DNA from 2 places in the Nicoliella sp. ESL1149 genome. Region 1 is predicted to be linked to the other one. Evidence: predicted binding sites of a transcription regulator. Region 1 holds the regulator's gene; the other holds the start of a gene.

What was found. Region 1 encodes Rex, which represses fermentation and respiration genes when NADH is low (regulators of the CRP and FNR family bind a similar motif). Its sites were predicted from a motif close to TTGTGAANTANTTCACAA; they were not measured.
Region 2: the regulator Rex is predicted to act here: its motif matches at 13,364-13,381, upstream of adhE (bifunctional acetaldehyde-CoA/alcohol dehydrogenase).

Annotation. Positions count from the first base shown of each region.
Region 1 covers NZ_JBYLUE010000002.1:992,565-1,009,496, reverse strand. Annotated here, with positions in the region: gene AC3B6G_RS04895 (glycoside hydrolase family 32 protein) at 1-959, opposite strand, end outside; gene AC3B6G_RS04890 (redox-sensing transcriptional repressor Rex) at 1,150-1,785, opposite strand; gene AC3B6G_RS04885 (ABC transporter ATP-binding protein) at 1,946-3,907, shown strand; gene tsaD (tRNA (adenosine(37)-N6)-threonylcarbamoyltransferase complex transferase subunit TsaD) at 3,938-4,969, opposite strand; gene rimI (ribosomal protein S18-alanine N-acetyltransferase) at 4,986-5,579, opposite strand; gene tsaB (tRNA (adenosine(37)-N6)-threonylcarbamoyltransferase complex dimerization subunit type 1 TsaB) at 5,563-6,276, opposite strand; gene AC3B6G_RS04865 (acyl-[acyl-carrier-protein] thioesterase) at 6,282-7,034, opposite strand; gene rsmI (16S rRNA (cytidine(1402)-2'-O)-methyltransferase) at 7,047-7,922, opposite strand; gene AC3B6G_RS04855 (DNA replication initiation control protein YabA) at 7,925-8,320, opposite strand; gene holB (DNA polymerase III subunit delta') at 8,334-9,365, opposite strand; gene darA (cyclic di-AMP receptor DarA) at 9,365-9,691, opposite strand; gene tmk (dTMP kinase) at 9,704-10,354, opposite strand; gene AC3B6G_RS04835 (YaaL family protein) at 10,417-10,659, opposite strand; gene recR (recombination mediator RecR) at 10,671-11,270, opposite strand; gene AC3B6G_RS04825 (YbaB/EbfC family nucleoid-associated protein) at 11,289-11,600, opposite strand; partial or broken gene dnaX (DNA polymerase III subunit gamma/tau) at 11,866-13,629, opposite strand; RNA gene ffs (signal recognition particle sRNA small type) at 13,772-13,858, opposite strand; gene tadA (tRNA adenosine(34) deaminase TadA) at 13,886-14,395, opposite strand; gene AC3B6G_RS04805 (class I SAM-dependent methyltransferase) at 14,370-14,972, opposite strand; gene nrdH (glutaredoxin-like protein NrdH) at 15,197-15,445, shown strand; gene nrdE (class 1b ribonucleoside-diphosphate reductase subunit alpha) at 15,546-16,932, shown strand, end outside.
Region 2 covers NZ_JBYLUE010000002.1:856,813-873,744, forward strand. Annotated here, with positions in the region: gene AC3B6G_RS04125 (hypothetical protein) at 1-1,609, shown strand, start outside; gene AC3B6G_RS04130 (BspA family leucine-rich repeat surface protein) at 1,682-4,291, shown strand; gene AC3B6G_RS04135 (TetR/AcrR family transcriptional regulator) at 4,406-4,999, opposite strand; gene AC3B6G_RS04140 (TetR/AcrR family transcriptional regulator) at 5,015-5,569, opposite strand; gene AC3B6G_RS04145 (hypothetical protein) at 6,278-7,165, opposite strand; gene AC3B6G_RS04150 (hypothetical protein) at 7,270-7,857, shown strand; gene AC3B6G_RS04155 (alpha/beta hydrolase) at 7,934-8,866, opposite strand; gene AC3B6G_RS04160 (tyrosine-protein phosphatase) at 8,880-9,662, opposite strand; gene AC3B6G_RS04165 (hypothetical protein) at 9,830-10,075, shown strand; gene AC3B6G_RS04170 (TetR/AcrR family transcriptional regulator) at 10,339-10,860, opposite strand; gene AC3B6G_RS04175 (MMPL family transporter) at 10,972-13,299, shown strand; gene adhE (bifunctional acetaldehyde-CoA/alcohol dehydrogenase) at 13,512-16,127, shown strand; gene AC3B6G_RS04185 (hypothetical protein) at 16,207-16,596, opposite strand; gene rlmD (23S rRNA (uracil(1939)-C(5))-methyltransferase RlmD) at 16,662-16,932, opposite strand, start outside.

The DNA of each region.
Region 1 (16,932 bases):
AGCCCATCTGTATTTTGAATTACCGACCCAGTCGCAACTGATCCCCATGGTACAGTTTGACCATTCTTAGTTTGACCCTGAGGAGCAATTGCTAAGTTATCATCCTGATTCCAATGAATAAAATCAGTCGTAGTCGCTTGCTTCCATCCAGAATTACCATTTTGGGTAGATGCTTCTGGATTATCTAAATAATAGACATGCCAAGTTCCATTACTATCCTTGAACATTGTTTGAATATCATTCATAAAACCTGCTGACTCAGTTAAATGAGTGTTCTGCTTATATGTAGAATCTGTATCAGGACTATCGGTAGCATTAGAATCATTCTGATTATATTGACCATTAATCAATACGCTGTAATCATTTAAATAATTATTATTTGAAGCAATACTTGATTCTGTTATTGATGCACTGGTAGCATTAGACGATGCACTAGATAAACTACTATTATCGTCATTAGATGATGAACTACTTGTTGGAGTATTTTCCAAATTAGCACTACCTTGCGATACATAACTACCGCTAGGAACCGCACTACTTGTTTGAACGGTGTTAACACTATCATTATTAGGGTTAGATGAATCCGAATTAACTTCAGAACTAACTACAACACTTGTACTAGTTTCATTGGCAGTACTTGATGATTCAGTATTGGACTTACTAACCACACTATTATCGATTTGATCTACACTTTGACTAGATTGGTTAGATGAACTTACAACTTCACTAGAAGCAGGTTCACTAGTTTGGGAACTACTTGTGGATGATATTGATGATACCGAATTATTCGCGCTTTGATCTGGATTATCATCAGCATGAACTTTGATCGTATTTGTAAATGCCATTCCAGATACCATTGCCATTAGTGTTGCTGCTCCTACAATAATCCATTGATTTTTGGATCCGTTAAATTTATTTTTTTCATTAACTTGCTGAACATTATATTTATTCAATCGCATAAGTTTAACTTCTCCCCCCTATCTCCTAATCTTCATTTCAATTATTACATTAATTATATCCCATATCACTCATAATAGTTTAATAATTATAATATAATTTTATTTTTTCTTTATAATACGATAATCTGTTCTAAAACATTAGTCTATAAAAAAGAGTTCCTCAAAATAGGAACTCTAATAAAAAGTATAATTAAATTTTAGAATAATTTTCGACAAAATAAATCAGTGTTTGTAATTCATTCGTCAAATCCACATTTTGTACCCGTACATCACTAGGAACGGATAATCGAACCTGGGTAAAATTAAGAATTCCCTTTGCTCCACCAGCAATTGCGTCATCACATACCTTCTGGGCTACACGTGAAGGCACGGTTAAAATCACAATCTTGATTTGTTGGTCAGCTAACTGTTTTTTTAAGTCATTAGGAGAATATACCGGCACATTATCTTGAACGGTATGAATCATTTTTGGTTTCGTATCGAATGCTGCAGCAATTCGAATGTTACTATTACGATGAAAATTAAAATTTAGTAGTGCTCGCCCAAAATTACCAATTCCGACTAACGCAACGTTTGTCAAATGGTCTTGGTTTAAAATCTTTTTAAAGAAAGTTAACAGGCTCTCAACATCATACCCATAACCACGTTTACCCAAGGCACCAAAATAAGAAAAATCACGTCTAATTGTTGCCGAGTCAATTTGAATTGCATCAGCAAATTTTTCTGATGAAATTCGCTCAACAGAAGCATCGTGAAGTAAGCTAAGATAACGATAATAAATTGGTAATCTCTTAGCTGTTGCCCGTGGAATTTTTGTATCAGCCATTGTATCACTTCCTTTTAATTGTTTAAAAGCTGTATTGCTATTCTACCATAAATTTAAACTTTGTGAAATAATTATTAAGTAACCCCGTTAAATCAGTTTTATCTGTTTGTGAAATATGCTAAAATATGGCTAAATAATAACGATTAGAGGATAATATAGGATGATAATTCTTCAAGTAAATAATGTTACAAAAAGATTTGAAGGCGTCGACATTTTTAGTCACGTCAACATGACATTAGATGCACATAGTCGAACTGCTCTAGTAGGTCGAAATGGTGCCGGAAAAACAACTCTCGTTAAAATGATAACCGGACAATCAGAAGTAGATGAGGGAACCATCACTACCCCTAAGGGAATAAGAATTGGTTATCTTGCCCAAAACACTGGTCTGCACTCACAAAAAACAATTTGGGAAGAAATGGAATCTGTGTTTGCAGCCTTGAAAGCAAAAGAATGTCGCATGCATGAATTAGAAACCCAAATGAGTGATCCGAAACTCAATAATGATTCTGAACGTTTGAAACAAATTACACAAACTTATGATCAAGTTCAAGCTGACTTCACCGCTAACAATGGGTATGGATATCAAAATGAAATTCGAGGAGTCTTAGCAGGGTTTGGCTTCAAACCTGATTCTTATAATAAAAATATTAATGAATTATCAGGAGGTCAACAGACCCAATTAGCGCTAGCCAAATTACTTTTGGAAAAACGTGATCTTTTAATTCTTGATGAACCAACCAACCATTTAGATGTTGAAACAATCACTTGGTTAGAAAACTATATTAAGGGCTATTCTGGAGCGCTATTAATTATTTCTCATGACCGTTACTTTATGGATAAGATTGTGGATAATGTTTATGATTTAGCAAATGGAACTTTAACCCACTATCAAGGTGACTACACTAAATTCGTTCAAGAAAAGAAAAAGCAATATCAAATTCAACTTCAAGAATATGAAAAGCAACAAACTAAAATTCAAAAAGAAGAAGATTTTATTAAAAAGAATATCGTAAGAGCATCAACAACAAAACGTGCCCAAGCACGCCGTAAACAACTTGATAAAATGCAACGAATCGATAAGCCACGGAATAATGATAAAGTAGCTCGGGTTAATTTTAAACCAGATAAGCAAAGTGGAAACGTTGTTTTAACTGTAAAGGACTTAGCAATTGGATATCAAAATACAATCCTATCTTCTCCAATCAATATTAATTTAAATCGTAAACAACGATTAGCTGTTATTGGCCCTAATGGGGTTGGTAAATCAACACTTCTAAAAACAATTTTAGGTAAAATCCCCCCTATTCACGGGCAAATTGATTTTGGAACTGGAGTTGAAGTTGGCTATTATGATCAAAAACAAGCTACGCTCCATCCTAATAAAAAGGTCTTAAACGAACTATGGGACGATTATCCTACAACTAACGAGGGCCATATTAGAACTGTTTTAGGAAGTTTCCTTTTTTCAGGTGAAGAAGTTGATAAAATTGTTGCTAATCTCTCTGGAGGCGAAAAAGCCCGCTTAATGTTAGCTAAGTTATCAATGCGCCATGATAACTTCTTAATGTTAGATGAACCAACCAATCATTTAGACATCGAAAGTCGAGAAATTTTAGAAACTGCTTTAAAACAATTCGAAGGAACAATCTTATTCGTTTCTCATGATCGTTATTTCATTAATCAAATTGCTTCCGATGTTTTAGAAATTGATCATAATGGATCACACTTATATCTTGGTAATTATGATTATTATCTTGCAAAAAAAGAAGAAGAAAAAGCTATTAAAGATCATCAAGCAGCTCAAGAAGCACCTCAAGAACCCAAAAAGGACCACAAGGTAACTACAGAAGGTGCCAAGGGATATGTAATCAATAAGCAAGTCCAAAAAAAGAAACGACAACTAGAACGTGAAATGAAGAAACTAGAAACTGAAATGAATCAGTTAACTGAACAAAAAAGTGAAATTGAAAAAGAAATGACCCACCCAAATACACTTAAAGATATTTCCAAACTAAATCAATTGCAGCAACAGTTGGAATCGATCAATCAAAAAAATGATGACGTGTCTAATCATTGGACAGAACTAGGTTTAGAATTAGAAGATATTAATAAAAATTAAAAAGGCTGCTGAGTTTTCAGCAACCTTTTTCTATTGTTCAGTTCCAGGTAACCAGTCAAATTCTAGTCCAGGTTCAACCTGTAAGTCTAACTTCGCATCATGATGTTCCTTATAAAAGATGTATCCTGCAGCTCCAATCATTGCAGCATTATCACCACAATATTTCTGAGGAGCTTTCAATAATTCAGTTTGAGGAAAGCTCTTCATCAAATCATCTAATCTTGATCGTAAGCCATGATTTGCAGCAACTCCACCAGCTAAAATTAATTGTTTAACAGGAAAATTTTGCAAAGCCCGTTTTGTTTTATCAATTAAAACATCATCCACCGCTGCTTGAAAACTAGCTGCTAAATCTTCGCGGCTTAATTTTTCACCAATTTGATCTGCATGATGAACGGTATTAATTACTGCACTTTTAAGCCCACTAAAACTAAAGTCATAGTTATTTTCTTTATCCATTGCTCGCGGAAAATTAAATGTGTCTTTTCCCTCACTAGCCAAACGATCAACTTCAGGGCCAGCTGGATAATTAATCCCTAATAATCGACCTACTTTATCATATGCTTCACCAGCAGCATCGTCACGGGTTTCACCAATAATTTCAAATGCTCCTTCATACGGCATCAAAACTAACTCAGTATGACCACCAGAAACTACTAATGCTAGTGCTGGAAATTGAATTGGCTTAATAAATCGAGCAGCATAAATATGACCTGCAAGATGATTAACAGGAATTAATGGTAAATGATGTGCCCACGCTACCGTTTTAGCAGCAGTGACCCCAATCAGCAATGCTCCAACTAATCCAGGACCATATGTAACAGCCACCGCATTTAAGTCATCATAGGTAACATTAGCTTCCTTTAAAGCATCACCAATACACATTGTAATTGCTTCAATATGGTGACGACTAGCAACTTCTGGAACCACGCCACCAAAACGTTGATGACTTTTAATTTGCGTTGCTACAATGTTTGATAAAATTTTATGTCCATCTTCAATAATCGCAACACTAGTTTCATCACAACTTGACTCAAAAGACATAATTAAATTTCTTTTCATGATTCACGAATCCTCTCTAAAGGCCAAAATTATTCGGATGCTTATCAATATCAACAATATTTAAAGTCATCTTTAAAGCATCTTCTTGATTATCATAATAATACTTTGGTAAAATACCATTTTCAATAAATCCCAAATCATGATAAAGATTAATAGCATTCTTATTACTTTTACGTACTTCTAAAGTGACGGTATTTAAATCTAAGCGACGAGCTTTTTTTACAATTTCAGTTAACAAATAATAGCCAAGCCCATGATTCTGATAATCAGGCATCACTGCAATATTACTAATGTGGCAATCATGTTCTGCATATTCAAAATGGCACCCAATAAAAGCTACCATCTTATCTTGATGCCGTAACACAAGATATAGTCGACTTTGTTTTTGCTTAATATCTTTTTTAAAAGCACGTTTCTTCCATGGAATCAGGTTACTAACTGATTTTTCTAATCGTGTAATTTCTGGAACATCTGTCATCATTGCTTTAGCTAAGAAATATTTTGTTCCTTTAATATCTACAATATGATTTTTAATTGAAAGTTGTTCTTGACGTTGATAATTCTGATTATTAAAGAATTGATTATAAACACTTTTAAACTTTTTTAACATACGATTCTTCGTCCTCTTCTGGATGTTTAGCCTTCCAATCTGCTTCAGCTTGTGTCAATCGTAAATAACGTGGAACAAATTTATCGATATTCTTAACAGGAGCTAATTGATAGCCGAAAATACCTAAGTTAGCAGCTTGCGGAAGATTTTCCATTCCATTTCTCATTTTATATTGAGTAACGGCTTTCAAATCATCGAAATGATCTGCATCCCCCAATCCAATAATTGGTTCATTAAATTGACCTAATTTTTGGATCCACTCGGAAACACTAATATGTTGATCTGGTAATACAAGTTCTGGTTTCTCATTTTTAATCCGATATAGACCAGTAAATACATTCTGATTTCTTGCATCAAACATCGGATTAACGAGCACTCCTTCATCCTGAACATTTAGAGCCATTGTTTGTAGACTAGAAACGCCAACTAAGTCGATTCCTAAAGTAAATGCCAATACCTTTCCAACAGAAACAGCAACCCGAATTCCAGTATATGATCCAGGTCCATCTGCAACAACAACGCGATCCAAATCTTCAGGTTCCATCTTCGCATGTTTCATTAAATCATCAATGATTGGTAATACATATTGGGCATGTTTTTGATGAACAGTCGTTGTGGTAGTGGAAAGGACTTTTCGATCCTGAACAATCGCAATGCTCAATGGCCGATTAGAAGTATCTAATGCTAAAATATTCATTTCGTTTACTCCTTTGATTTATTTATCCATTCAATATTAGCTACTGCTGAAATGGTATCTCCATTTTTTATTTCATGTTTAGTGTGAAGTCCATCTGTTAAAAGTTGCCCTTCGCTCAAAATATTATTTCCATACAAAACTTCATTTTCAAATTTAATATCGATTTTACTAACCTGATGAATATCTAAAAATTGAGCGGGTAATACATCAATCATCCAATCAAGATATTTAGCGTTATTAACGTGTTTATTAGAATCAATGTCAGTATAACGAACTCGATAGTCTTGATTGAATTTTTGACCATCGTCATTGTTAATTCGTTTCGGTCTTCTCAATCGGGGAAGTTGATTTAACATTTCTGATTGATAAGGCTGAACAATTTCTTTTGGAATTACAGCTAATTTACGGGTTTTAAGATTAATCATGACCCAAGTACTCCTAATATAGGCACACTCATTTCCATTTTCATCCACAATCCAAAACTCACGAAAAGCAAATAATTTATTATAAGAACTACCCTGTGTGGTCAAAGTGACTTTTTCATTAACTTTTGGCATTCTTTTAATATCAATAGAATATTGAACGACAACCCAAGCGATATTAAAAGAATCAATATAATTTCGTCCTAAATTCAATGATATATTCTGATCACCAGATACCAAAATAGCCATATCAATCAACATTGCAGGGGATACAAATCCATTCCAATCAGTCTCATAATATGTAATTCGATGGTCTTCACTAAATTTTAATGCCATCATCGTCACTCCTTAAAGATTGTGATATAAATTATAAACTTCTTGTTTTTTAAGATTGTGTTTCTTTGCAATTACTTTAATTGCATCATTAGGACGTTGTCCATCATCAATTAACTTTTGAACCTGTTTTTCAAGTGGCAATCCTTCTAATGGATCAACTTCTTCACTTTCAGCTTCCTGATTACCTTCAACTAAAATAACAAACTCACCCCGGATTTGTTCTGTATTAGCCCAATTGAACAGTTCTGATAATGTTCCTCGATGAAAATCCTCGAATTTTTTAGTAAGTTCCCGAGCTAAAACGGCTTTTCTTTCTTGTCCTAATACGTTCACCATATTTTTAAGCGTTTTCTTTAAACGATGTGGTGCCTCGTAGAGAATAAACGTTTCTTTTCTTTTATTCAACGCTTCCAATTCAGTAACTTGTTCACTAGGTTTTCGATTTAAAAAGCCGTAAAAATAAAACGGTTGCGGAGATAGTCCAGATGCAATCAATGCAGTAATTCCAGCATTTGCTCCAGGTAACGGAACTACTGGAATATTCTCTTGAATACACTTAACGACTAATTCATGTCCTGGATCGCTAATCGAAGGCATTCCAGCGTCACTAACTTGAGCAATACTGACTCCATTTTTTAACTTTTCAATCAACGTTGGAATTCGTTCTTGCGTATTATGTTCATGAAAACTAATTTTATCTGTTGTGATTTCGAAATGGTTTAATAATTTTTGCGTATTTCTAGTATCTTCAGCAGCAATCAAATCTGCATCACGTAAAGTTTGAACCGCCCGAAAAGTCATATCATCCAAATTACCAATGGGTGTTGGAACCAAATATAGCGTTCCAAATTGATTAGGTGCAAAGCTTTTTTGTATCTGCAAGTTAATCACTAACTTTCTTTTTTATTCTTTTTAGTATGCTTTTGTTTATCTTTATCCCGATAAAGAATTTCTTCAGTACAAAAAACACATGTCTCATCTGGATCTCTATGTTCTCCGTAGTACATCTGACAAACATGAAAACCCTTGTCATAAAGCTTTTGAAGATTCTCACGTGATTTAAATAATTGTTTTTGTGATTTATTTGATTTTGCATCGTCATTTTTAATTGTTTCGTCATTAGAACTCTTGAGTAGTTCTCTCAAATGTTGATTCTCAATTTTTAATTCCTCATTTGATTCTAATAATTTAGTCATCCCATCACGTAACTCAGAAAAACGTGCTAATAGAAATTTCAATTGTGACTCCGCATTTTTAAATCCCGAATATAAATCCTGATCGTCCAATTAAATCCTCCCCCTACTTTTTCCTAATAATAGTTAATATTTGAAGCGTAGAAGCTTCTAGAATATTTTGAAAATTAACGTGATGTTCTAAATAGATATTATTTTCTAATAACAAATTCATTATGCTCAACAATTGATTACTGGTAAAATGATTCGCTAAATGTTTAATTTCTTGATAATTATTTGGAAAGTTCAATTCAGGCTGTGATATTTGTTTGAATCGAACGTTCAAAACATCTCGCCATACTTGAATAATCATATTAATTGCAATCTTTTGTTGATCATGATTATTTATTAATGGCATTAAATTGGTTTGAACCATTACAAATGCCTGGTATTCTCCACTGGCCAATTTACTGAACCAAGTTGAAACCGCATTTTGTAAATTTGAAAACCAATTATCTTGATTCCATTCTTTTGCAACATTTAAATTATTCGTCATTGTCGCAATTAAATTGAATTGATTAGCACTAATATCGATCGATTTTAATTCCTGGTTAAATAATGCAGGAGTTAATGATGGTAAATCAATTACTTGCGTTCTGGAAATAATTGTTGGTAAAATCGTTAGTTTATTATCAGTTAGTAAAAAAGATACAATTTTACCGGTTGGTTCTTCTATAAATTTCAACAAGCTATTAGCCGCTTCAGTTGTCATTCTTTCGACTTCATCAATAATAAATACTTTTTGACTACCTTCTACCGCACTTTTGGAAAATTCAGATTTTAAAAAACGAACCTGGTCAATTTTAATATTATTTCCATCTGGTTCAATCATTACTACATCAGGATGTTGATGAGTCGCAATTCGTCGACACTCATTACATTTACCACATGGAATTCCGTCTTTAACGTTTGGACAAAAAAGTGCCATCGAAACCATTAATGCAACCGCCATTTTCCCAGAACCATCTTCTCCATTGAACAAATACGCATGAGAAAGATCATGTTGTTGTAATACTTTTTGAAAATGTTCCACAATATTAGGTTGTTTTTTTTGCGCCGAAGTCACTACATGTTGCGCAATTGCACTTTCTTCATCCATTAGAATTGATAAAAATTATCCATTGGCATTACCATGACGGTGGCTCCACCAACTTGAATTTTAACTGGGTATGAACCATCATTTGCACCACCATCTAAATTAACTGGAGGAGTCATGTATTTCTTACGAGTTCTAGAAATATTTTTGATAATATCTAAAGTATCTTGCACCTTTTCATCTTGACTAGCAATCATATAAGTCGTATTCCCAGACTTTAAAAAACCACCGGTAGTGGATAATTTAGTTGATCTAATGTTATTTTTAATAAAAGCATTTTGAAGTTCACTAGTATCCTTATCTTGGATGACAGCAATAATTAATTTCATTTCGAGCACTCCTTATTTCTGATTAAACAAATTTACACTACTATTTTCTAATATTTTCCAAACCTGGTCAAATACTTCATCAACTGGTTGAGTTGCATCTACTACTTCAATCCGTTCTGGATTATTCTTTAATAAATTTTGATAGGCAGCATGAACCCGATCATGAAACATGGTCGTTTCTACATCTAGGCGATCAACCTCATTATCAGGACGATGTTCTTTAATTCTTTTTAAACCAACTTTAACTGGTACATCAAAATAAATCGTTAAATCAGGTTCAATTCCACCAGTGGCAAATTGATTAATCTCCTTAATCGCATCTGTTCCTAATTGACGACCACCACCTTGATATGCAATTGAACTATCAACAAATCGATCACAAAGAACTAATTTTCCGACCTTAACTGCCGGAAGAATGGTTTGATACAAATGTTGTGATCTCGATGCTGCATACAATAATGCCTCAGTTCTTGCATTCATGTCTTGATTGTTTTTATCTAAAATAATTGATCTGATTTGTTCCGCAATGGGATTACCACCTGGTTCTCTAGTCATTATAAAACGATCAGCTAAAACAGAATTTAATTTTTCCCTTAATCTATTCAAGACAGTTGTTTTACCAGCACCATCAGGTCCCTCAAAAGTAATGAATTTTCCATTCATATGTTATAACTCCTTCACTAAAATTAAAAAAGTGCCTTATTCTAAACGAATTAAGACACATTTTAATAACCAATCACAGAAGACTGAATTCGATTGTTATGAACTTTTCTAAATCGGGCTTCACGATATAAATATAAGTATTTTTGTCGTTCTAATTGTGTTTGCGCAACGATTTCATCATCAACTTCAGAAATTGCTTCTTCTGTTTCTTGGGCATGGTTCCATTCTGATTTTGCTTGATTAATGGAATCTAATAAGAAGCCATCAAACTCCTTTTTAAAATCTAAATGTCGTTTTCCAAACATAATTTCACTTCCTAAATTTCAGTCCGACCTTGGATGGCCTTATAAAGAGTCATTTCATCAGCATATTCAATATCACTACCAACTGACAAACCGTGAGCTAAGCGAGTCACTTTAATTCCAGCTGGTTTGATCAATTTTGCGAGATACATTGCTGTCGCTTCACCCTCAGGAGTGGCATTCGTAGCTATAATCACTTCACTAACTTCTTCATGTTTTTGTAGTCTTTTAATTAAACTACTAATATTCAAGTCTTCAGGTCCTTTACCATCAATCGGCGAAAGAACACCATTCAAGACATGATAAAGGCCATGATAATCCTTCATGTTCTCCATGACCATAATATCCTTAGGACTTTCAACAACTAAAATCTTAGTTTGATCACGACTTGGGTCACGACATATTTCACATGGATCTTCTTCCGTTAGATTCCCACAAATTGAACAATATCTCAATTTTTCTTTAACATCATCTAATGATTGAGAAAAGTTCTTAACATCATCCTTGTTCATGTTAACGGTATAATAAGCTAATCTAATTGCCGTTTTACGACCAATGCCAGGTAAATGCATATAACTATCAATCAATTTAGCAAGTGATTCTGGATACTGCATTAGACCCTCCTTATTAAACTACATTCCTGGAATACCACGAGTGTATTTACCTAATGTGGCTTGAGTTGCCCCATCAATTTTAGATAAAGCATCATTCGTTGCACTTATAACTAAGTCAGATAACATATCTGGATCATCTGGATCGATTGCCTTAGGATCAATTTGTAAATCTTTCATTTTATGATCACCAGTAAAAGTAGCTTTTACCATATTATCAGGCGACATTCCAACAAATTCAGTTTTATTTAATTCTTCTTGTTCTGCACCCATCTTAGCTTGCATTTCTTTTACTTGTTTCATCATTTTATTCATGTTCATTCCGTTCATCATAATTAGTATCTCCTTTTTAATCATTTTTAATATTTAAAGCATCACCAAACAGAGATTTCATACGTCTAATATCCTTATCTTCCTTATTGGCTGATGATTTATTAGCAGAATCAGTCTCATCAACTGGTAAATTTTCATCAGAACGATTGAGCGAATGTTGATTTTTCGATTCATTAACATCAATCGAACCTGCATCAAATAAATCTTCTGGATTTTGAGGGGGTTCTTCATCATAAGGTGGCTGATTATCGTAATTAATATCTTGTGGATCGTCATAAGGTGGTTGATCGTCATAATTAATATTTTCATGATAATCATCAACTTGATTATTATTTTGAGAATCGTCATCTGAAATTGAATGATTTTCCTTCAGATATTCATCCCTTAATTTTAACCATTGTTCATTAAAAATAAAGATAACCTTAGGGGCATACCCAATTGTCTTACTAAAGCCCTCATCAATCTCAGAAAGTAGATGAGCATCTTCAAAGGCTCGTTTATACATAAAATCAAATTCAAAATCAATTACGACACCATCATTACTAGCAGCAACAGGGACGGAATCCCCCAGAATTGACTGTTGGGTAACAGATAAAGATTGTTGTAATTCAGACCACACGTCCTTAATTCTATTAACATCATCACGAGTAGCATTATCTAAAACGTTGTAAACAGCCTTAACATCAATACTATCAGCAATATTTTGCTCAGGTTCTTTGTTAGTCTTTTCTACTGAAGCATTTTCTTCTACATGTTTTTTAGGAACACTGACCTCATCTGATTGATTAGAACTTTCAGATTCTGCATGTATTATTTTAACATTTTCTGATTGGTTTTGTCTTAACTCATCAAGTTGATTTTGCAAAGATTTAACTTGTTGATTCAATTCTTGAACTTCTTCAGCATTATGTTTATTTACACTATCGTTACTCTTGGAAACATTCTTTGGAAGTGTAGCAATTTTAACGGTTAAAACTTCCAAATAAACATCAGGATGGTTCGAAAAATGCATTTGGTATTGAATCCCGTTTAATTGTTCAACAATTCGGTATATCAACTGATCAGAAGCAGCTTCAGCATCAGATTTAAAATTATCATCAAGAACTCCTAATTCAGCTTCTTCCACCATTTCTGGTGATTGTTGATATAACAAAATATCTTGGCAATAGTTAATCATATCATCAATAAATTGATTAACATCCTTACCTTCTTCAAATATCTTCTGGACATCCAATAATGCTTTTTTAACATTTTGATCAACTACTGATGCAAAATATTCATGTAATAATTGTTTGGTAACACTTCCGGTAACTTGCAAGGCATTTTCATACGTTACCGTGTCATCCCCATAAGAAAGCGCTTGATCCAAGATACTCAAAGCATCCCGCATCCCACCTTCAGCAGCTTTTGCAATTACTTTTAAAGCCCTGTCATCATACTTTAATTTCTTGCTGTTTAAAATAAATTCCATTCTATCAAGAATTGCTTGAGGCTTGATTCGTTTAAAATCAAACCGTTGTGTTCGTGAAATAATCGTGGCTGGCACTTTATGCGGTTCAGTCGTAGCTAATATAAAAATCACATTTTCAGGTGGTTCTTCCAATGTTTTTAATAAAGCATTGAAAGCACCGATCGATAGCATATGAACTTCATCAATAATATAAACTTTATATTTGGCTTCAGTTGGCGCATATTTAGCTTTATCACGAACATCACGAATTTCTTCAACACCATTATTTGAAGCTGCATCAATTTCAATCACATCGTTTAAAGTTCCCTTAGTAATGGCTTTACAAATCGCACACTTATTACAAGGTTCCCCATCTTTTGAATTAGGACAGTTAACTGCCTTCGCAAAAATTTTAGCAGCCGATGTTTTTCCAGTTCCACGGGGTCCAGCAAATAAATATGCATGACTAATTTGATTTGTAATGATTGCATTCTTTAAAGTTGTCGTAATGACTTCTTGCCCTACTAATTCATCAAAACGTTGGGGGCGCCAAACACGATATAATGCTTGATAACTCATGCACAACTTCCTTTCCATCAAATCTCGCTATAATCATATAAAAATTATATTTCTATTATAACAATAAAAAAAGCCCTTTCTTCATAAAAAGGCTTTAAAAATAAAAATCTCTTAACCAAAAATGATTAAGAGCTTAATTTCTAATTACATGAAGCACAAGAGGTAGGATACTTAGTGCTGCTTCCTCTCGGACCTGACACGGTTCGTAAGCACTTCTTTGCTTCAAGGCCTTACGGCATTTATTATCATAACTTATTTATTCCTGTTTGTCTACCAAATGTTTCTTTTTTGCTAATTTTCGTTTTTTTCGTGCTTGTTTAAAAAATTTTCTTAACAAATTAGCCGCTTGTTCTTCACAGAGCCCTTGTTGATATTCAACTTGATGATTAAATCGTTCATCACTGAAGGTATGATACAAGCTATCGACTACGCCAGCTTTAGGATTCTTTGCACCATACACCACTCTAGGAATTCTAGTATTTAAAATTGCCCCTGCACACATCAAACATGGTTCAACCGTTACATACATTGTACAATCTTCTAACCGCCAACTATTTAGCTTTGCACAAGCTTCCTGAATTGCAAGTATTTCCGCATGGTTAGTTCCATCCTCACTTAACTCACGTAGATTATACCCTCTCCCAATAATACAATCATTATAAACAACTACTGCGCCAATTGGAACTTCATTCAATATGAAAGCTGCTTGAGCTTCTGAAAGTGCTTCCTTCATGTAAAAATTATCTTTTGATGCTTGTAATGACATAGTATCCCTTATCTCGTTTTAAAATTTTTGCATTTCCAAATTGTGATTCCATTACCCTTTTAGCAGAAGGAGCTCCCTGCTTTTTCTGTAATACAATCGTTAAACTACCATTATCAACTAAATGTTCCTTAGCACCTATTAGCATTGCATCTACAATCTTTTTCCCAGCTCTTACAGGTGGATTAGTAATAATTGCAGCAAATTTATCTTCAATTTGATCGTATACTGAAGACTCTTTTACTACTATATTATTTACATTATTATCAGTCGCATTTTTTTTAGCTAAATTCATTGCCCGATTGTTTACGTCCGAAAGTACGAACTGACGATCTGGAAATTTTTTAGCTAAACTAATTCCAATTGGTCCATATCCACATCCTAAATCTAAAATTGAACCAGCTGGTAAATTATCTAAACTCAAGTTATTTAACAAAGTTCGGGATCCATAATCAATTGCATGTTTTGAAAAAACACCGTTGTCCGTTGTAAATGTAAAATCATTTCCTAATAAATTAATTTTTACTGTTTTTAAATCGTGACCAACCTGTGGATTTGATGTATAATAAAATTCTGTCATTATAAAAGCTTCCTTTTTTTGTTATTGATGTTTTTTGATTGTCAAGCAAAAAATTTACATAAAAATATTTTAAGTTGTGAAACACTATATTTAGTAGCTAACTAAGACATGTAACACTAAATATAGTGTTTTTATCTATTGAAATTTACTTTCAGTGGTGTAAACTAATTCTTGTAATTAATTTTCGAATCCAAAGAAATGATACATTAAGAAAGGTGATTCATATGGCTCAAGTAACTGTATATTCAAAGAACAACTGCATGCAATGCAAAATGACTGAAAGATTTTTAACGGAACATAACATTAATTTTGAAGAAAAAAACATTAGTGAGCAACCACAATATGTTGATGAATTAAAAGCTTCCGGATTTATGCGTGTCCCCGTTGTTGATGCCGAAGGATTTGACACCTTTACTGGTTTTCAACCAGCTAAATTGAACCAAATTGCTAACAACCAACAATTAGCATTTTAATAATTTAAAGATCAATAAAATATATTTTAACATTGGCGAAACCCAAATGGGTCTCGCCAAATTTATTTAATATTTTTATTTTAACAGAAAGAGTGAAATTATGGCATTAAGTGATTTAAAAAATGTGACTTATTATGATTTAAATAATGAAATCAACATCCCTGTTGATGGTAAAATTCAACTTAATAAGGATCAAGAAGCCCTGGCTGCTTTCTTAAAAGAAAATGTTCAACCAAATACTAAACCATTCAATTCTTTAAAAGAACGTTTTGCTTTTTTAATTGATAATGACTACATCGAAGAAGGTTTCATTAATAAGTACAGTCCTGCTTTCATCGAAAAACTATATGATTATCTTAAAAGACAAAACTTTCATTTTAAATCATTTATGGCTGCATATAAATTTTATGCTCAATACGCATTAAAAACCAATGATAATGAATATTATCTTGAAAATTTCAATGATCGAGCTGCAATGAATGCATTATATTTTGCTGATGGTGATGAACAACTAGCATTACAACTAGCTGATGAAATTGTTCATCAACGTTATCAACCTGCTACACCCAGCTTTTTAAATGCCGGACGGAAACGTCGGGGAGAATTAGTTTCATGTTTCTTAATTCAAACAACTGACGATATGAATACAATTGGTAGAACAATTAACTCCGCTTTACAACTATCTAGAATTGGTGGTGGGGTTGGAATCAATCTTTCTAATCTTCGAGCTGCAGGAGATCCTATTAAGCATATTAAGGGTGCCGCAAGTGGCGTTGTTCCAGTTATGAAATTACTAGAAGACAGTTTTTCATACTCAAACCAACTAGGTCAGCGTCAAGGAGCTGGAGTTGTCTACCTGAGCTTGTTCCATCCTGACATTATTTCATTCTTATCGGCTAAAAAAGAAAATGCAGATGAAAAAATTCGGGTAAAGACTTTATCATTAGGTGTAACTGTCCCAGATAAATTTTATGAACTTGCTCAAAATGATGAGGATATGTATTTATTTAGTCCATATGATGTTGAAAGAGTTTATGGTGAACCTTTTTCATATGTTAATATCACTAAAGAATATGATAATATGGTTAAAAATCCTGAAATCAACAAGAAAAAGATTCGAGCTCGTGAATTAGAAACCGAATTAGGTAAACTTCAACAAGAATCTGGATATCCTTATATTATTAATGTTGATACCGCTAATCGAGCTAATCCAATCGATGGTAAGATTGTAATGAGTAATCTATGTTCAGAAATCATGCAGGTTCAAAAACCTTCTACGGTTGATAATCAACAACATTTTACCAAACTTGGAACTGATGTCTCATGTAACTTAGGATCCACTAATATTGCTAACCTAATGTTAGATGGTGAAAAATTCGGTAAATCTGTAGAAGCAATGACAAGAGCATTAACCTTTGTTACTGATCACTCTAACATTGATGTAGTCCCTTCTGTTCAACATGGTAATAAGTTGGCCCACTCAATCG
Region 2 (16,932 bases), 140 kb from region 1:
AGCTAATGCTGCTGCCTCTGCTGCTGCTTCTGAAGCTAACTCTGCTGCTCAAGCTGCTGTTAACTTTGCCAATAATGGGAACACTACTTCCGCTAATGCAATGAACAGTGCTGCTGATGCCGCTGCTACTAAGGCTGCTACTGCTGGAATCGCTGCTAAATCAGCTGCTGCATTAGTTTCTGATGCGACTGCTCAAGCAAGTGCTGCTGCTAAGTCTGCTGATGCAATCAAAGCTGCTGCAATTAATGCATACTCTGCTATGACAGCAATTAACGACGCAATTAAAGCTAACTCCGCTGCTACAATTGCTAGTTCCGCAGCATCAGATGCAAATAGTGATAATTCATCTGCTAGTGCCCATGCAAGTAACGCTGCATCAGACGCAAGTTCTGCTGCATCAGACGCAAGTAAGGCAGCTAGTGATTCAGCTGCTGCATCGAGTGCTGCTAGTCAAGCATCTAATGCTGCCAGTGCTGCTGCTTCTCAAGCTAGTGCTAATAGTGCTGCATCCAGTGCTGCGAGTGCCGCTAGTTCTGCTGCATCAAAGGCCGCTAGTGATGCTAGTGCCGCTTCTGATCATGCTTCAAAGGCATCCAGCGCAGCTAGTGCCGCAAGCTCTGCTGCATCAAAGGCTCAATCAGAAAATTCTGCTGCATCCAGCGCTGCGAGTGCTGCTAACTCTGCTAACTCAATCGCATCCAGTGCAAGCTCTGCTGCATCCAGTGCCGCTAACGATGCTAAGTCTGGTAAGGATAGTGCTGCGGTATCCAGTGCCAGTGCTGCCGCTAGTTCTGCGGCTTCAATTGCAAGTTCTGCCGCCAGTGCTGCTAAGTCAGCTGCTAGTGCCGCATCAGAACATGCAAGCAATGCCGCTTCTGATGATTCTGCTGCTAGTTCCGCTGCTAGCGATGCTTCTGCTGAATCAAGTGCTGCTTCATCTGCTAAGTCTGCTGCTAATAGTGACAATAGTGCTGCTAGTTCCGCTGCTTCAGATGCATCTAGTGCAGCTAGTTCAGCTGCAAGTTCAGCAAATAGTAGTGCTAATTCAGCTGCCAGTGCTGCAATTAATTCAATGAATTCCATTGATTCGAAGATGGATAGTTTGAGTAGTGCTGCTTCAATGAATGCTTCTGCTGTAAGTTCTGCTGCTGCTCAATTTAACAGCATCTATGCTTTTGCTCAAAGTATGAGTAATGTTGCTAACGTAAATGCTGCAAAAGCAAAACAAAACATGATTGATCTTTATAATCAAAAATTTAGTGATATGAAATCCTTCATTGATAAAACTGGTAGTGAATTGAATGACATTACTAGTGCTGATAATAAGATTACGAACCTTAGTGATGATGTTCAAAATCTTAAGGGACAAGTTAATAATTATGTTGAAATGGCAAATTCAGCATATGCTAATAAAGATTACGATGCCGCTAGAATTTACGCAGGATTAGCGAACCAAAACGTTGCTACTATCAATACAAAGGTTGAACAAGCAAATTCATTATTGCGTCGGGCAAACTTCGAAACATTTGCAACTTCTTATGTATTAAGAAACGCGAATGGATTACTTACGACAATGCAATCAATCTTTAACAGTCTACAAAATAATTAGGATTTACTGTTAATAAAAGAGATTGGATTTTTTCCAATCTTTTTTATTTGCGGTTTCTTCAGGAGAGATAAAATGATTAATAAAAATAAGTATGATAAATTAACAGATAAAAAAGTTTTGCATAAGGTAAAGAAACAATGGATTATTATTGGGACTTTCTCACTAATTGCTTTAGGTGCTGGTAGTGGGGTTGTAGCTCATGCTGATACAACAAATGATAATCACAGTTCCGTTGTGACGGGAACGCAATCAAATTCAGATAACGGCTCTCAGTCATCATCAACAAGTACAACAAATCAAAGTAGTGCGGCTTCAAATAGTAAGACTTCAAGTAATGTGTCCACAAGTGATTCTATGTCAACAATTAGTTCATCAGTTGATGCTAAAAGCGTTACAAGCTCTGTTGCCAGTTCCAGTGTTAATGCAAGTTCAGCAGTGAACGGCTCCAGCACTGCCTCAGAAGAAGTTAAATCGGTTAGTTCAACTTCTTCTAATTCTTCAAGTAATTCTAGTGTTGTTAGTTCAAGTGCAAGTGCGGTTGCTTCTAGCGTTAATAGTAGCAATAGTTCTGCGGTATCATCGAGTGTTGCTTCAGAAACGATCAACTTTATTGATCAATGGAACGACCAAAATGTCGCTAGTGCAGTTGTTAGTGACGCTAATAATGCCAACATTAACGTTAACTCTCTAACAAGTTATTTACCATCTGATTATGCGTTTACCGATGGTCAATTAAGTGCTGGGAATGTCGTTATTGATCCAAGTAAGCATACCGCTAAAGTTTATATTTATAATAAAAAGACGACCAGTGATTACGGGAAATGGGGAACTGCTGAAGTTCTTGGTCAAGGTAATAACATCGTGGTTACTGATGGGACGTTACCATCTGATAATCAAAATCATTACAACCGACCTGGGATTATTAATGGAGCAACAAAATTGGTTGTTCGGAATGTGACATTGCCTGCTGATTCTAGTTACTTGTTTGCTGATATTCCAGCTGGAAATGGAATTGACTTAAGTAATAACGTGGATAGTAGTCATGTTACTGATATGGAAGGAATGTTCTCTGTAAAGAATGCGGATGCCTTATATGGGAATGGATACCTTGGTTCCGTTAATTTTGGTAACTTTGATACTAGTCATGTTACTAACATGTCAAAACTTTTTTATGGTCAAAATCGACTTAAGACTTTAGATTTAAGCAGCTTTGATACCAGTAATGTTACTGATATGAGTAAGATGTTTGCAAATACCAATAGCTTAAAATACCTTGATTTAAGTAATTTTAATACTGATAAAGTTACAAACTTCAGAGATTTCTTAAATGAAGATATGCGAGACCATCCAAATTCTGGTAATCCTGGCTGGTTCACAAACTCATTAACACAAAAAACAAGTGCTTTGCAATATGTCGATTTAAGTAGTTTCAATACCAAGAACGTTGCCCCTGAAGCAATGAATAATTTTATGGTCAGTCTTAATAGTATTCAGGCATTAAAAGTTGGCCAGAACATGTTCTTTAAGAACAGTCCTTATGGCGGTATTTTTAACGGAGCATTCAGTGAAATGCCATTTGATATGATCGAAAATAAGGATTCTGGAGATATGATCGGTGGTTTTAGTTACCTATCTAATAATGCATATAGTAATGATACGATTATTTCTGGAATTCAAAGAAGTGGTCTTTGGAAACGGATCGGTTCTCATTATGTAATTCCTGGTCATAACGTGAACCCTGCGATTAAGTCTAGTGCTGCCAGTGCAGCTAGTTCTGCCGCATCAACAGCTAATTCCGCAAGTAATGCTGCCAGTTCTGCATATGCAGGTGTGATTGCTAACGGTTCATTGGCTAACCAATATGCTTCGAATGCGGCTGCTATGGATAATGATGTTAATAATTACATTAATTTCATGGACAATACTAACAGTTATGCTCAAAGCGTAGCCGCTCATAATAGTCTTAGTAGCGTGGGTCAATCAGCTGCTAGTACAATTGCGAGTGCTTATATTGCCAATCAAGATCAAAGAGCAAAGGCAAGTGAATATAATTCATACGCTAGCTCAGCAGCTTCATTCACAAATGCTCAAGTTGCTAAGGCTAGCTCTGCCAATTTTGCTGCTTCGGTAGCAGCTTCAAGTGCAAATTCTTATGCTAGTTTAGCCATGAGTTACATTAATAATGGCCAAATTAATTCTGGTAATTACTATCGTTCTGCTATGGATAATGCAATCTCAGCTGCTCGAAATGAAGCTGGGATTGCCGCTAGTGCAGCCGCTGCGGGAACTAGAACTGCTAGTATCGCTAAGTTCTATACTTTTAAAGCTTCCGCTGCTGCAGTTAATGTTGCTAACACCTTGGCTTATACAAAAGCTCAATTAGCGGTTGTGGAAGCTGCAGCAAATAACTTGCCATCCAATTCAAATAAACCAATTAGTCCAAGTTCGATAGCTAGTTCTGCTGCTAGCTCAGCAAATAGTGCTTCAAGTAGTATTAACAGTGCTTCAAGCAGTACTTCTAGTGCTGATGCTACTTCAAATAGTGATAACAGTAATTCTTCTAATGATAATGGAAATAGTAACATTGTACCAGCGGAAGATAATAGCTCACGTGGTGGTTTTATCTCTGGATTTTTTAACTTTGTTGGGAATGTTATTTCAACAACATTTAGTTTATTTTAGAATTTGAAGTAATAAGAAAAAGGGCTGTAACATAAGTCTCTTAAAATTGAAAATTCCGTTGGGAAATTATTTCTCAGCGGAATTTTTGTTTCAATTATTAAATTAAGGAACGGCTTAAAATAGGGATCCATTTCGTAAACTATTGTAATATTTATTTTTAATAAAGATTTCATGAACCCCATCTCTAATAATATGATCAAAAACAATTTTAAAATCTTCTGCAGGCATTGGGATGTAGCTATCCATCCATAAAACTTGAATAATTCCGAAAACACATTTAATTAAAAGGATAATGTTATATCTTTCAGAATTTGGAAAAATTTTTTTAAGAAGTCGTTCATAGTGATTTTCCAGTAACGATTCCCAAAGATTATTTAGCCTGGTATTGAATAAAATCGTTAATTTATCACGATACTGATATAAAATCGGGAGAACAGCATTTGAGAAAATATTGAGAATATCAACAGTTTTTTTAATATTTAAGCAATCATTTTTCCTACAATATTTAATGGTTTCGTGGGTAATTTTATGATCGAATTGATTTGCAAAACTTTTGATAATATCAGTTTTATTATGGAACAGTCGATAATAAGTACCACGAGAAACATTGGCTTCTTGAATAATTTGGTTGTTAGTAATTAAAGACAAGGGTTCTGTTCTTGCTAAAATTAAAAATGAGTCAATGATTTTATCCTTATTAGTAACCAAGATATATGACCTCCCTTATTCTAATAACTGACTTAAAGAAATTTTGGCTGATCCATATGCCATTTTTCTAAATTTGTCTAACGAAACTTGGTCCTTAGTTTTGACCCAAGAAGTAATGATACTAGCAAAGTAGTAACAAAGAAGATGTTCAATTAAATCGCTATTTTCATTTTTTAAATTAGTTTTTCTGATTACATTAATATAAACATGGAATAATTGATTCATCCATATAAAATTAAGATTGGCTTGATTTAATTCTGATAAAAATTTATCATTACTTTTCATCACTGGAAGTAGTAATTCAATACTAATGTTCAGAAGTTGTGGAACGGTCGTAACCTCTTTCAAATAAAAATTTTTTAATTTTTCTTCAATTGGATCTATAAAAATTTTTTGGGCTTTATTTTGAAGGAAATCAATAATTTCATCTGTATTATTAAAATAATTATAAAAAGTTCGTTTTGATATCTTTGCCTTTTTAATTATGTCTTCATTGGTTACTTCTAGGATGGAACTTTGTTTTAGCAGCTCAACAAAAGCGTTAATGATGAGTTGTTTTCTATTATTCATATTGATAAGCGCCTCTTTTTAAACCCATAATCAACTAGACAACAAAAAAGAAGCCAGTATGAGATAGATACTGACTTCTCTTTATTTAATTATATGTGTTGTTGGTTGTTGAATTGCATAGGGTGAGTATACAATACAATACAGTACATAAATAGTAACAATAAAAAAATAAAGTGTTTTATTCGTACATAAATAGAATAATAGTTAATGATATAGTAATTAAACAAACGTTTTTAATTTAACCAACAAAGCTTAGTATAGATTAAATTTTAAACTTTAACTATTTAAAATAAAAAACATAACTGAAACAAATTACTTTTTCTATCAACAGTATATAAAAAAGAAAGTTAATAATCAGTAACCTTGATATATGGATATTCTTGATAATATTTTAAATATATATAATACAGAAAGATGAAATTGCATTATTCATTTTAGTAAAATTGTATAATTTATGATGATAAAAATAAAAATGATGTTACTAAAATGTTATTGTTATAACGGCCATTGATTAGGTTAGCAATGACTAAAAAATTTGATTATTATCATAAATAATATACAAGTAGTATACAATTAAAACCAAAAATTAAAAAATACTAAATCTCAAATTTGTTTTAACGATAATTATATTATATTTACGTTTTTTTTTAAACAAATAGGTACTATGAATAATGAACTCACTTAATTTTTGTTGAGAATTTAGCTAATTTATTTATTTTTATTATGACTTTTATTATTTTTGGATGTTTTTTTATTATTATTTGCTTTTTGTTTATTATTTTTTTTATTTACAACTGAAACAATAATATTTTGGGGTGAATTAGAGAAGTAATGAGGGATCCATGTTATTTCACCTGGAATTTTCATTCCATTAGGTAAATTCAACATTTTTCTAGTAATTTCTTGGCCCATTAAACCAGCTAGTTTTTGTTTTTTTATGGTTTTACTATTGCTGTTTTGATATAAAATAACAACGTTATTTACTTTTTCAGCTTTAATTGCAAAAGTAATTTTACCAGTGTAGTTATTCCAATGATGATTATTTAATTTTTTGATTGTATATCCCTGATTTTGTAAGGTCAATCGATAATGAGGGTTCCCCTTAACAAGTTTATAGCCAGTTGGAAGCGATAAATTACGATTATTGATGGAATATGATAATGTTGGGAATCCGGTTATGTTTAAAGATTGTCCATTTTGTTTTTGATGTCCATTTATGTAGTAAATTGGAATTTGATAACTAACTTCTTGTGACAATGGAGTTACAACGTTTTGATTTTGGTTAGTTTCTTTACTGCTATTATTTTTTTGAGAGCTGCTATTGCTCTGGTTATTGTTTTTCTTATTACTCTTGTTATTATTATTCTGATTATTTTTAGAACTATTAGATTGGTTGGTAGAAGATTTATTATTAGTTGGACTGCTACTTTGATTTGGGTTCTTCTTTGTTGAGTTATTATTCTGATTATTACGCTGTTGTTTTGATTGCTGTTGTTCATTAGGTTGGTTCGATTTAGCATTTACATTTAGAAATCTTCCGCTTGTAAATGCGCCTACTGCCATAATTGAAAGAATGACACTTGACCATTTTTTCATTAGGAACACTCCCTTTTATTTATATTGGCTATATTATAACTTAAATTAAGCTGTTTGTGATAAAATAAGGTTGATTAATTTGTTCAAGGGAGTGCAATTAAGGAATGTTTAAAAATATTAAACGATTAGTTCCAGAAACCAAGACGACTAAGTTACAATTATTGGTATTGTTAATTGTATTGTTATTTGTAATGCCAAATGTAACGGCTTGGAGTGCTAATTATCTGGAAGGTTTTAATAAGTTATCCATTTTTATTTGGTTGATCGTTTTACAAATTGTATGGGCGTTGATTTGGTATACAACTTATTGGGGATTAAAAAAATATATTTTGAACGTGATTTTAGTTCGAAATCTTCAAATGGGGTTATACTTCTTATCAGGAGCTTTTATCGTTTTATCATTATTGGATAATAATAGTATTTTTTCATTAGTAATTACAGCAGTTAGTTATCTTAGTATGATTATTTGGTATAATTATGTTTTCAATAATCTAGAAGATAGCGATAAAACATCATCGAAGCTTCATCAATTCTGGACTAATCATCGGAAAGTCAATAAAAAAGATGTTCAGAAACTAATTAATGATGGAAATGAAGAAATGAAAAATTGGTTCCGTGACTTTCAAGCGGAAAAAGATAATGCTGGTCGGGTCGTAGTTTTTTATCCTGATGGTACTAAGCGTTATAAATAATGGATTTTTAATTGAATATTAACAAAAAATCACCTCACAATCATTATAAATTTGATTATGAGGTGACTTTTTAATTTTAGAAATATGTTTTTAAGAATTCGGCGACCCGAGCTTTGTATTCGTTCGGCTTCATCCAGAAGCTTTCTGCATGATGAGCTCCTTTAACGATCCAAAGTTGCTTAGCAGCCCTAGTAGCCCGGTAGTTTTCATATGCCATATAAGTTGGGACATACGTATCCAAGCCACCATGAATAAAGAAGATTGGTAACTTGTTCTTTTTAAGTTGGTCAACGGTTGAAGCATCGTTCAAGTGATAACCTAAACGGCGCTTGTTGATCGAACTGACGATTGGTTCAAATGGGTAATATGGTAAGTGGAACTGATTCTTTAGAACATACCCTAGTTCTTCTCGAACATTAGAGTATCCACAATCAGCAATGATTGCTTTAACTTGTTTAGGAAGTTTGTTCCCACTGAGCATTGAAACGATTCCGGCTCCCATACTAACCCCGAATAATAAAATCCGACATTTTTTGTTAAATTGATTCAAAATCTTGTTGATCCAAGCGATGTAATCTTTTTGATCGAGCCAACCGAAACTGATGTAGTTTCCGGCACTTTCGCCATGTCCACGATCATCCGGCATTAAAATGTTAAAGCCCATGTCATAAAACATTTTAGCATAACCACTCATTGTTGCTCGGTTACCATTATATCCATGCGCAATAATTACGACCTTATCAGAAGGTTTTTCGTTGGGGATGAATGTTGCAACCATTGTTTCTTTGGTAGCTGGTTCGTAACTGTACCAAGTTTCTTTTTTGATGCCTTGGTACCATTCTAGATATTTATAGTATTGACCCGCGTAGGGTAATAATGTTTTGGAAGGTCGGGGGGCCTTATTTCGGCGAGACATTCCAACTTTAAATAAATGTTCACTTAATAGGTAAGAACTTGCTCCGGCAATTAATGGAAGTGTCCCAAGCCAAAGCCATTTTTTATGTTTCATTTAGAAGTCCTCCTTATTTTGGGTTTTCTAGATAAATATCCTGTAATTTTTTAATGTCTTCATCACTAAGTTGAAGGTATTCATGGAAGAAGTTTTCCTTGGTTCCATATTTTTTCTTGATTTCATCCATCGCAGCATCGTAATATTCTGGTTCAACAGTATAAAGAGCTGTGATGTTCTTACGAAATGTATCATTAATATCATAAGGTTCATAGTCTACTAATTTGCGTTTGATGTATGGAACCATTTCTTTTTGGGATAAAAGATAATCCTTTTTAATGATCGAATCGTCTACGCCAAGCACCATTAATAGCATGACAATTCCCATTCCAGTTCGGTCTTTTCCTTGAGAACAATGGAAGAGGGAACAACCATTACCATTAGCTAATAATTGTTTGAATAGTGAACGATACGCATTTTTGGCGTGGGTATCATCAATGATAGCTCGATAAACACCTTCCATGTGTTTGATTCCGGTTCTAGGATTATCTGAATATTCTTTTTTCATTAAATCGGCTGTCCGACGTTCCCTTGCAGTAAAGACGGGGGTATGCGTATAAGTTACGCCAGCAGGAATTTTATCAGGATCTTTTTCAGCTTCTTCTTTGCTTCTTAGGTCGATGTCATTGGTAACGCCATATTTGTGAAGATATTGTAAATCTTCAGGGGTAAGATCGACTAAATTACCAGAACGGACAATTTTGTTCCATTTGGTAACGCGGCCATCTTTAGTAGGATATCCGCCGATATCTCGATAATTATAACCGCCCTTGATGGGCAATATACGATTTTTCATGGCAATGTCTCCTCGTTTTTGTTGTTATTACTAATTATAGGGAAAAAATTGCAAATAAGAAACCCATAATACTCGAATTTTATATGAGCTTATGAAATGATTTTTAAAATTAAAAGGATTACAATATAGTTGTAATATTGTAAATAAGGGGATTTGGAATTATGGAAATGACTGAACGTCAATTAATTCAAGAAATTTTAAACACTGTCGATATTCTTTATGATTTTGAAGATGTTGATGAAGATAAGAAAGACTATATTTTAGTTTTACATCGTCAAGATAATGATAAACGTAGTGTTGAACAAATCAATTCTGAAATGAAACACTACTTTAAGGATGCTGGATTTACTTATGATGAACAATTAAATCCAAGTGAAGGTACCGATATTAAAGTTGAAATCCAACGAAGTTAAAAATCCAAAAAAGCTTTTAAACCAGATTTAAAATCTGATTTAAAAGCTTTTTTATAAAATGTGCTTTTTAGAGCACTCTGTATACTTAGGATTAAATCCATTTAATGAATAAAGAACACGTTTATAGTTTGAAAGGAGGACAATATATTTTAATTCATTTCGATAAACGAGGTAAGAAAAAGGAGGCATAAATGAAGCCAATCCTAAATATACACTTAATAATTATAACATTTAAAAGTATGTTTAGGGATTGCTAAAAACAATTATTTATTTAAAGTTGGAAAATGACGTTCTTTATATATCTTATCTAATGCTTCATAGTCCTTGATAGGACTATAAGGTTGGCCATTGATTTCGTTCCAATCAATGATGGCTGAAAAACATCCAATGGCGATAAAGTTTTTATCACTATTATTCATTTCAATCATGGTCCTTAGGAATTCATGCCAAATTATCTGAATGAAAAGGTCGTCATCACTTTGAATTTCAAAAATTCCCTGGACGTTATTTTGATAACTAATACTAACAGTTTTAAATGGTTCATTTGCAAAATTGGCGAATGTTTTACTTTTAACTAATTTGGTCAAGATATTTCTAGTATATCTGCGTAGTAAATCGAACTTATCATTAAAATGATGATAAAAAGTATTCCGATGAACTAAAGCGGCTTTTGAAATATCGTTTATTGTAATTTGAGTAAAGGATTTATGCTTCAATACTTTAACAAATCCTTCATAGATTATTCTTTCCGTTCGTTCTTTTCGCATGTTAAATTTTTTGTCCATTTTATAACCTCTGTCTATTAAATGTACACTATCACAATTTTGTCCATTAACAATTATTATAGCGTGTTTTATCATGAATATACATATTCAATTTATTAGGAGGAATTTCCAATGTTTAATCGTTTTGGACAATGGGTCTTTCATAACAAATGGAAGACATTTTGCGCGTGGATTGTGATTTTAGTTGCAGTCATTCTTGGGGTAGCCAAGACTGGTTCTAACTTTGATGACAATTTAAAAATTAATGGATTACCTTCCACTGAAGTTCAAAAGACTTTGAAGAAGGAATTTAAAGTTAACTCTGAAGCTGGAACCATGAAAGTGGTTATTCAGACTCCTAAAAAGGGTGACGTAAACAAGAGTAACATTCAAAAAGATGTTGCTAAGGCTATTAAGGAAATTAAACATAATAAGGGGAATGGTTTGAAATCAGTTACTAATCCCTACAGTAGTCAAATCTTAAGTAAAGATAAGACAACGACTTATGTTGATATGACCTTTAAGAAAGATGCTAGAATTGTTAGTCAGCATCAAATCAAAATGGTGGAAAATGCATTTAACAAACATGTAAAACATGTTAACAATGCTAAAGTTGCCTTTACTGGAACGGTTCAAATAACGCCATATGATATTGGTGGTGCGTCTGAATTAATTGGGATCATTATTGCCTTTATTTTATTGATGATTCTCTTTAAGTCTTTTGTATCCGCTGGGTTACCAATTTTAAGTGCTTTAATGGGATTAATTACTGGAATTGTGATCGTAACGATCGGTTCCACTTTCTTCACATTAGCAAGTACGGCTTCGACTTTAGCAACGATGCTTAGTTTAGCTGTTGGAATTGATTATGCCTTGTTCATCGTTCATCGTTATCGAGATGAACGGAAACATCATGATGGAGCAGAAGCACTTGGAAATGCCCTTCAAACAGCTGGGAGTTCAGTCTTATTTGCTGGACTAACCGTTGTGATTGCTATTCTTGGGTTAAGTATCGTTGGGATTGCCTTCTTAACTCAAATGGCTGTTGCAACTGCTGTCGGAGTTCTTTTCGCAATTTGTTCTGCATTAACTTTCTTACCAGCATTGATTGCACTTTGCAGTAAATGGGTCAAACCTTCTAAGAAGGATATGGCAAAGAATGATGAAGATGTTAAGGCTGGTTTCTTCTCCAATATCATCATGAAGTTCCCACTAGTAACGGTAATCGTTACTTTAGCAATCTTGATTTGTTCTGCCATTCCAATGACGCATATGCGTTTAGGAATGCCTTACAATGGCTCGCTCCCTAATGACAATACTGAACGTCAAGCTTATGACATGATTTCTGATAAGTTTGGTGAAGGTGTCAATGCGCCAATGATTGGGGTCGTTAAGTTAAACGAAAGTCAATCACATAAGACTCAAGAAAAGAACCTTAAAAAGATCACTAATCATATTAAAGATATGAAAGGTGTCAAGATGATCGTTCCAGTAACGAACGAAAAAGCTATTAAACAATTAAAGTCACCTCAATATCAAGCTCAAATGAAACAACAAATTCAACAACAAGTCCAAGCTAAGGTTAAGGAAATGATTCAAAAGGATCCATCCTTGGCACCAAAGGCACAAGTATTAGGTAAGCAGATTGGTGCTCAATACGCTCAAAAGGCGCAAGCAGAAGCTAAGGCAAAGGTAATTTCACCAATTCCTGCTCACATTAGTAAGAACCATCGTTACGCATACTTTGTTATGATTCCTAAGAAGGGTTCTGAAACTGTTCAAACCACTGATCTTACTCATAACATCAAAAAGTATTCTGAAAAGGTTCAAAAGAATGACAAGACTAAGATTACACTTACTGGTATCAATGCAATCAACATCGACACAACTGCTAAATTAAATGCAGCTATTCCGGTCTTTGCTGGGGTTGTTATTGTTCTAGCATTTATCTTACTAATGTTCATGTTCCGTTCATTCTTAATTCCATTGATTGCAATGTTAGGTTTCGGTCTTTCGTTGGTTGCTTCATTCGGAATTACAACTCTTACAATTCAAGATGGCTTTGCAAAGGGTCTCTTGGGAATTAGTAAAGGGGCTCCAGTATTATCATTCTTACCAGTTATCTTTATTGGAATCCTATTTGGATTAGCAATGGATTACGAAGTATTTATGGTTTCTAGAGCACGAGAAGAATATGTTAAGACTGGTGATAATAATCACTCAATCTTGGTTGCTTTGAAGTCTAGTGGTCCAGTTATCGTCACTGCGGCATTGATTATGATGGCGGTATTTGGTAGTTTTGCTCTATCAACGAATACGACTATTAAGTCATTAGGACTTTCATTGGCATTTGGGATCTTCTTCGATGCATTCCTTGTTCGGTTATTGATCGTGCCATCAATGATGAAGTTATTCGGAAAAGCGAACTGGTATTTCCCAGGATTTAAAAAGAATAAATAACATATAAAGCGTTAACTAGGGATAATCATTAAATTGATTATCCTTTTTTTATGTAAAAAATATTTTGAGAAAGAATTCACAAAAGCAAGTGTGAAAGATTGTATTAAATTGAAAAGGTGGTATTATGTAATTGTGAAATAGTTATCAAACGAATTGAGATGAGCTACTTCACATACACAATATATAAAAAACTTATACTGGGGGTTACGATTATGGCTGATGCAAAACAACCAAATGTAGACAATGTTGAAAAGACAATTGACACAATGGTTAAAAAAGCCCATGTCGCATTAGATGAAATGAGCCACTTTGATCAAAAGAAAGTGGACAGAATTACCCAAGCAATGGTTATTGCTGGAGTTAATGCTCATCAAATGTTGGGGGAAATGGCTTATAAAGAAACTGGTCGTGGAGTTGCCGAAGATAAGGCAATTAAGAACCTATTTGCGACCGAAGAAATTTGGCACAGTATTCGTGATGATAAAACTGTTGGGATTATTAAAGAAGAACCTGAAGAAAACCTAACGAAAGTTGCTGAACCCCTTGGTGTGCTTGCTGGAATTACACCAGTAACTAACCCAACTTCAACAACATTATTTAAAGCAATTATTTCAATGAAGACTAGAAATGCAATTATCTTTAGTCTTCATCCCCAAGCTTTGCAATCTTCGATCATGGCTGCTAAGATTGTTCGGGATGCTGCTGTTAAAGCAGGTGCGCCCGCTGATGCCATTCAATGGATCGAACATCCAAGCCGTGAAGCTACGAAGGCATTAATTACAAATCCGGGAGTTGCATGTACTTTAGCAACCGGTGGTCCTGGCTTGGTTAACTTAGCTTACTCTGCTGGTAAACCTGCCTTAGGTGTTGGTCCTGGTAATGGTCCTGTTTACATCGAAAAGACTGCTAACATTGCTCGTGCAGTTAATGATTTGGTATTATCTAAAACTTTTGATAATGGAATGATTTGTGCAACTGAAAACAGTGCCATTATCGATAATGAAATTTATGACGAAGTTAAGAGGGCTTTGGAAGCTGACCGAGTTTACTTTGTTCCTGAAAACGAACGTCAACAATTAACTGATGCGATGTTTGACAACAAGCGACTCAGTGTTAAAGGGCCAATTGCTGGAGCGCCAGCTGAAAAAATTGCCGAAATGGCCAACATTAAGGTTCCTAAGGATACTCAAGTTCTTGCCGTTGAAATGGAAGGGATTGGACCTAAATATCCAATGTCAGGTGAAAAATTATCACCAGTTATTTCCATTTATCATGCTAAGGACCATCAAGATGCCTTTAATAAGGTCGATCAATTACTTGATTATGGTGGTTTAGGTCATACTGCTGCCATTCAAACTCGTGATGAAAAGTTAATGAAGGACTTTGGTCTTGAAGTTAAGGCTTCACGTGTCCTTGTTAATACACCAGCTGGTTTAGGTGGGGTTGGTAACCTTTACAACAACATGACGCCATCATTGACCTTAGGTACTGGTTCATGGGGGAAGAATTCAATTTCTCATAACGTTACTGATTATGATCTTTTGAACATTAAGACAATTGCCAAAAGAAGGAATAATATGCAATGGATTAAATTACCACGGATCTACTTCGAAAAGAATTCAATTCGCTACTTAAAGGACATGCCAGGAATCAAGAAGGCCTTTATTGTAACGAGTCCATCAATGGTTAAACATCACTATGTTGACCGGATTTTGAACGAATTGAATGCACGTGATAATGAAGTTCAATACTATATCTTCAGTGAAGTTCATGGTGAACCCGATACCGATACTGTTAACGCTGGACTTACTCAAATCAATGGATTCAAACCAGATACCATTATTGCATTAGGTGGAGGTTCTCCATTGGATGCTGCTAAGTTGATGTGGTTAATGTACGAAAATCCAGATATTGACTTCTTTGGTGCAAAACAAAAGTTCTTGGATATCAGAAAACGGGCATACCGCTTCAAGAAAGCTACTAAGAGTCAAATGGTTGCCATTCCAAGTACTTCCGGAAGTGGTTCTGAAGTAACACCATTCTCTGTTATTACTGATTCTAAGAAACACATCAAGTACCCATTAGCTGATTATGCTTTGACTCCTGATGTTGCAATTGTTGATCCTCAATTCGTTAACACTGTTCCTAAGGGAACCATTGCTGCTTCTGGGATTGATGCTTTAAGTCACTCCATCGAATCATATGTATCAACGATGGCATCTGATTACACTCGTCCATGGTCCTTAAAGGCATGTAAGATGATTTTTGAAAACCTTACTGCTTCATACAATGGTGATCAAGAAGCTCGTGCTAAGATGCACACTGCTGCTACCTTAGCCGGAATGGCCTTTGCAAATGCTTTCTTAGGAATTAACCATTCCATCGCCCACAAGATTGGTGGTAAGTTCGGTATTCCTCATGGTTTTGCAATCGGAATTACTTTACCACACGTAATTCGTTACAACTTCAAGAAACCTAAGAAGATGGCAGTATGGCCTAAGTACGAATCATTCCGTGCCGATGAAGACTATGCTAACATTGCTAGATACCTTGGTTTGAAGGGGAACACGAACGAAGAATTGAAGGAAGCTTTGATTCACAAGTTCATTGAATTAGCTCACTCAGTTGGTTTGACCTTAAGTCTTAAGGCTCAAGGAGTTACAAAAGAACAAGTTGAAGAAAATGCTGATGAACTTGCTGACTTAGCATTCTTAGACCAATGTACTAATTCAAACCCTAAGGAACCTTTGATTGCTGATTTGAAGCAAATCATTTTAGATGAATATGAAGGTGTCGGGGTAGAAACACAAACTGATAAAGAAGTATAAAAAGTAAATATAAATGAGTGGATAATGTAGTTGGGTAGAAAAAGGCTTACCATTTTAAATGGTAAGCCTTTTTGAGTGTTTATAATTTCATATAATGTTTTTGTTTTAATAGATCTTTGGAATGTTGATCTGTAGGAACGTAACCAATTGATTGGAGATGTCTAAAATACATGAAATTGTACAAGAAGCCCCATACAATTCCACTAAATTGACCAACATAACGAGCAGCAATTGTTAAATCAACATTCATTGCTAATCCAACAATAAAGGTTGCTACTAGTTCGCTTGCTAACATGCAAATTAAGTTATACCAATCGCGTCTAAAGACAGATGGTAAACAACCAAATAGCAAAGATGTGATCGAAAAACCAACTTTACCGATTTTAATGGTTTTCTTTTCAGGATTATGCACGGTCGCAAAATTTTGTGGTAATGGAATCATTCCATTATTACCAAATGGATTTTGCATCTTATACCTACTTTCTTTTGATAAATTGTTAATAGGACTAGCCTATCATGAAATTTAATATAATACTATTTTTTCAAAGTGAATTTAACCACTGCTTCAACTTTAGCGGTTTGAGGCATCATATCGATTGGTTGAATAAAATCAACAATGTATTTACGAGTTAATTTAACCAAGTCTCTTGCTAATGTTGCTGGATTACATGAGACATAAACGAGATTTTGCGGGGATGTTTTCAGAATTGCGTCAATCAAGGGATCAGCAAGTCCAGTTCGGGGTGGATCGACGATAATTGCATCCGGACGCCAGCCTTCTTCGATCCATTCGGGAAGTAAATCT